2 regions of the Cupriavidus cauae genome follow, and region 2 is predicted to be linked to the other one. Evidence: predicted binding sites of a transcription regulator. Region 2 holds the regulator's gene; the other holds the start of a gene.
The links. Region 2 encodes NrdR, which represses ribonucleotide reductase genes. Its sites were predicted from a motif close to CACNANATNTNGTG; they were not measured.
Positions count from the first base shown of each region.

Region 1 (2,448 bases), 1.3 Mb from region 2:
CCAGGGCCTGCATTACTGCCGTGCCGCACATCTGCCCGAATCCCGGGACCGTTTTGGCGACGAGGGCGGCGATAACGGTGACAACCGCGGTGGCAACCGCGGCGACCGCGGCGGTCCCGCATGACGGCGCCGCTTCCGTCCCGGCTGCGGCTCGACGGCGCGGGCTGGGTCGAGGGCGCGCGCCGGGTGCCGTCGCCCAACTTCGATCCGCGTCCGCCCGGCATGCCGGTCGACCTGCTGGTGGTGCACAACATCAGCCTGCCGCCCGGCGAGTTCGGCAGCGACGATATCGAGGCGCTGTTCCTGAACCGGCTCGACCCGGCTCGCCATCCTTTCTTCGCCACCATCCACGCGGTCCGCGTGTCGGCGCATTTCCTGGTGCGGCGCAGCGGCGAGCTGGTGCAGTTCGTCTCGTGCCAGGACCGCGCCTGGCATGCCGGCCAGTCGGCCTTCTTCGGCCGCGAGCGCTGCAACGACTTCTCGATCGGTATCGAACTGGAAGGCTGCGACACGCTGCCCTTCGAACCGGCCCAGTACGACACCGCCACGGCGCTGACCCGGCTGCTGCTGCGCGCCTATCCGATCGGAGCCGTGGCCGGCCACAGCGATATCGCCCCCGGACGCAAGACCGACCCCGGCCCCTGCTTTGACTGGCCGCGCTTTGCGCGAGGCGCCGGACTGGCGCCGGCGATGCTGCCGTACCGCCGCGGCGGGGCGGCGGCCTAGCCGAAAACCCCTGCCGGTGCGGGGCTATCGCGGGCTACCGGTCGGGATCTTGGCGGGGCTATCGAAAGCGCGGCGCTCATCGAAAAAAATTCTTTCGTCGGTGCGGCAACCGACAAAACGGCCGCAAGCCTTGAGCCGCTTGGTCTGGCGGGGAGGTGGGGGTCCGGCGTGGCGCCGGAGCGGCCTGCCGAAGCGCTTGTCAAGACTGGTCAACGCGATTCATTTCACTATACTTAGTCCAGCTTTTCGTTATGACCACTATATCTAGTGGTGCTTTCGGGGAGCCGACCTAGGCGTGCAGCGTTCGCCACGGGCTCGGCAGGTTGCCTTCGCGCCACGCGCGTCAAGCGTTTCCAGCCGGCCGCCAGCGCATGCACCGGCGCGCCACAGGGTCGGCACGTCACAAGAGCCCTCCACGGGAATGCAGCAAGGCAGTAATCCGGCACGGCATCGCCGCGCACGGGATGTCTCTTTTTGCGCATTTTCCAGGGGCTCTTTGTCGTTGATAACACTGGTCAAAAAAAACAGGAGTGCTTCATGCAGACGGCCCAACAAGAATTCGCCGGCAAGGCCGGTTCCGCCGCCGTGGCGCAGCCGAGCCCCGCCGCTGACAACGCCGCTGGCAACTACCAGGATTACAAGATCATCCGCCGCAACGGCGCGGTGGTCGCTTTCGAGCCGAGCAAGATCTCGGTGGCGATGACCAAGGCCTTCCTCGCCGTCAATGGCGGGCAGGGCGCCGCCTCGGCGCGCGTGCGCGAGCTGGTCGAGCAGCTGACCCAGAACGTGGTGCGCGCGCTGCTGCGCAGCCGTCCGAACGGCGGCACCTTCCACATCGAGGACGTGCAGGACCATGTCGAGCTGGCGCTGATGCGCTCGGGCGAGCATGAGGTCGCGCGCGCCTACGTGCTCTACCGCGAGAAGCGCAACCAGGAGCGCAGCCACGCCAACGCGCAGGCCGTCGCCCGCGTGCAGGGCGGCGTCAGCTTCAACGTGACCGATGGCGGCGTCACCCGGCCGCTGGACCTGGTCGCGCTGCACGCGCTGATCGACACCGCCTGCGCCGGCCTGGGCGGCGGCGTCGAGGCCGAGCCGATCCTGAAGGAAACGGTCAAGAACCTGTACGACGGCGTGCCGATGAGCCAGGTCTACGACTCGGCCATCCTCGCCGCCCGCACGCTGATCGAGAAGGACCCGGCCTACAGCCAGGTCACGGCCCGCATCCTGCTGCACACGATCCGCAAGGAAATCCTCGGCGAGGAAGTGACCCAGGCCGAGATGGGCAGCCGCTACGCCGAGTACTTCCCGAAGTTCATCGCCCGCGGCATCGAGGCCGAGCTGCTCGACGAGAAGCTGGCGACCTTCGACCTGGCGCGCCTGGGCGCGGCGCTGGACGCCTCGCGCGACTTCCAGTTCAACTACCTGGGCCTGCAGACGCTGTACGACCGCTACTTCCTGCACATCGACGAGACCCGCATCGAGATGCCGCAGGCCTTCTTCATGCGCGTCGCGATGGGCCTGGCGCTGAACGAGAGCGACCGTGAAGGCCGCGCCATCGAGTTCTACAACCTGCTGTCGTCGTTCGACTTCATGTCGTCGACGCCGACGCTGTTCAACTCGGGCACGCGCCGCTCGCAGCTGTCCTCGTGCTACCTGACCACGATCTCCGACGATCTGGAAGGCATCTACGAGGGCCTGAAGGAGAACGCGCTGCTGTCGAAG
Region 1 covers NZ_CP080293.1:263,322-265,769, reverse strand. Annotated here, with positions in the region: gene KZ686_RS01190 (PP0621 family protein) at 1-124, shown strand, start outside; gene ampD (1,6-anhydro-N-acetylmuramyl-L-alanine amidase AmpD) at 121-726, shown strand; gene KZ686_RS01180 (ribonucleoside-diphosphate reductase subunit alpha) at 1,264-2,448, shown strand, end outside.
Region 1: KZ686_RS01180 (ribonucleoside-diphosphate reductase subunit alpha) is a predicted target of NrdR. The motif match lies at 983-996, and genes of this name have one in related genera.

Region 2 (2,448 bases):
GCGCAACGCGGTCCGGGGCTGGGCGGCATCGGCCCGGCTGCCTATGCGGGGCTCCGGCGGCAACGGACCGACCACGACGACGCGGTGGCCGGCCGGACAGCTCGATTGCGCCGCGTCGGCCGGCACCGAGGCGCACCAGCGTGGCGGCGGCAGGCCCGGTGTCCGCGCGAGCGCGGGGAGCCGGGCGGGATCCGGCAGGGCATCCGGTCCCGCCAGCCCCGCCAGTTCGGCGCCCTCGGCGGCGAGGCGCAGGGCCTGGCCGATCCGCAAGGGCTCGCGCCACCATTGCAGCGCCGTCGGGGCGAGCCCGGCCAGCGGCAGCAGGCCGATGCCGAGCACGGCGAGCGCGACCAGCGCTTCGAGCAGCAGGTAGCCGCGGTGGCGCAAGCGCCGGCGGTCAGTCAAACGAGGGCAAGAAGGGGGGCGGCAATCGGCGCGCCATGGAAGGGCGCCGGCAGTTGAGGTGCCGGAAGGCGCCGAAGCGGTCGATAGCCGGGAAACGGCGGACAACGCCGAAGCCGTCGATAACTCGGAAGCGGCGGACAACGCCGAAGCCGTCGAAAACGCCGAAGCGCTCGATAACGCGGAAGCCGCCGACAACGCTGAAGCGGTCGGCAACGCCGAAGCCGCCCAAGGGATCGCAACCATCGCTCTGGTCCTGTGCGTGACAAGCGGGGACCAGATTAATCGTCAGCGAGCGGGGATAAGGTTTCGAACCGTGGAGGATTCGACAAGGATTGCAACAGCGGGCGACACCGTCGGCAACGGCGGCAACCGCAACAAGCATCGACAAACACCGACTAACCGCAACACCCTCACGCCGCCGCGAGGCAACGCCTCAGCGCTTGCCGTTGGTCGAGCTGACTTCGGCCAGCACGTCCGAGAACTCCGACACGTCCTCGAAGCTGCGGTACACCGAAGCGAAACGGATATAGGCGATCTTGTCGAGCTTGCGCAGCTCGCGCATCACCAGTTCGCCGACCTGGCTGCTCGGGATTTCCTTCTGTCCCAGCGCCAGCAGCTTTTCCTCGATGCGCGCGATCGCCTCGTCGATGGCCTCTGCCGAGACCGGCCGCTTGCGCAGGGCCAGCCGCATCGAATCCTTCAGCTTGCTGCGCGCGTAATCGACGCGGCTGCCGTTCTTCTTGACGATGGCCGGAAAGAACAGCTCGATCCGCTCATAGGTGGTGAAGCGCCGATCGCAGGCCTCGCAACGGCGGCGCCGGCGCACGGTATCGCCTTCCTCGGACATGCGGGTGTCGAGCACCTGGGTATTGGAGTGACCGCAGAAGGGACATTTCATCGGACCACCTGGAGGCGGAGGTTGAGCGGCCGCGCGCCGCCCGCCGAAGCGGCCGCGCGCGGCGACGGCCGATCAGCCGTAGACCGGGAAGCGCTTGGTCAGCGCCGCAACCTGCTCGCGCACGCGCGCGATGTTGTCGGCATCGTGCGGGTTGTCCAGCACGTCGGCGATCAGGTTGGCGACCTGGCGGGCTTCCTCTTCCTTGAAGCCGCGCGTGGTCATCGCCGGCGAACCCAGGCGGATGCCCGAGGTGACAAAGGGCTTTTCCGGATCGTTGGGGATCGCGTTCTTGTTGACCGTGATATGCGCGTCGCCCAGGATCTTCTCGGCTTCCTTGCCGGTGATCTGCTTGGCGCGCAGGTCGACCAGCATCACGTGGCTCTCGGTGCGGCCCGAGACGATGCGCAGGCCGCGCGCGATCAGCGTCTCGGCCAGCGCCTGGGCGTTCCTGACGACCTGCTGCTGATAGGCCTTGAACTCCGGCGACAGCGCTTCCTTGAAGGCGACCGCCTTGCCGGCGATCACGTGCATCAGCGGGCCGCCCTGGATGCCGGGGAAGATCGCCGAGTTGATGGCCTTCTCATGCTCGGCCTTCATCAGGATCACGCCGCCGCGCGGGCCGCGCAGGCTCTTGTGCGTGGTGGTGGTGACGAAGTCCGCGTGCGGCACCGGGTTCGGGTAGACGCCCGCGGCGATCAGGCCGGCGTAGTGCGCCATGTCGACCATGAAATAGGCGCCGACCGACTTGGCCACGGCGGCGATGCGCTCGAAGTCGATGCGCAGCGAGAAGGCCGACGCGCCGGCGATGATCAGCTTCGGCTTCTTCTCCTGGGCCAGCTTTTCCAGCGCGCCGTAGTCGATGTCCTCGTCGGCGTTCAGGCCGTAGCTGACCACGTTGAACCACTTGCCGCTCATGTTCAGCGCCATGCCGTGGGTCAGGTGGCCGCCTTCGGCCAGGCTCATGCCCATGATGGTGTCGCCCGGCTTGAGCACGGCGAAGAACACGCCCTGGTTGGCCTGCGAGCCCGAGTTCGGCTGCACGTTGGCGGCCTCGGCGCCGAACAGTTGCTTGACGCGGTCGATCGCGAGCTGCTCGACGACGTCGACGTATTCGCAGCCGCCGTAGTAGCGCTTGCCGGGATAGC
Region 2 covers NZ_CP080293.1:1,591,219-1,593,666, forward strand. Annotated here, with positions in the region: gene KZ686_RS07105 (prepilin-type N-terminal cleavage/methylation domain-containing protein) at 1-387, opposite strand, end outside; gene KZ686_RS07110 (hypothetical protein) at 398-634, opposite strand; gene nrdR (transcriptional regulator NrdR) at 839-1,303, opposite strand; gene glyA (serine hydroxymethyltransferase) at 1,376-2,448, opposite strand, start outside.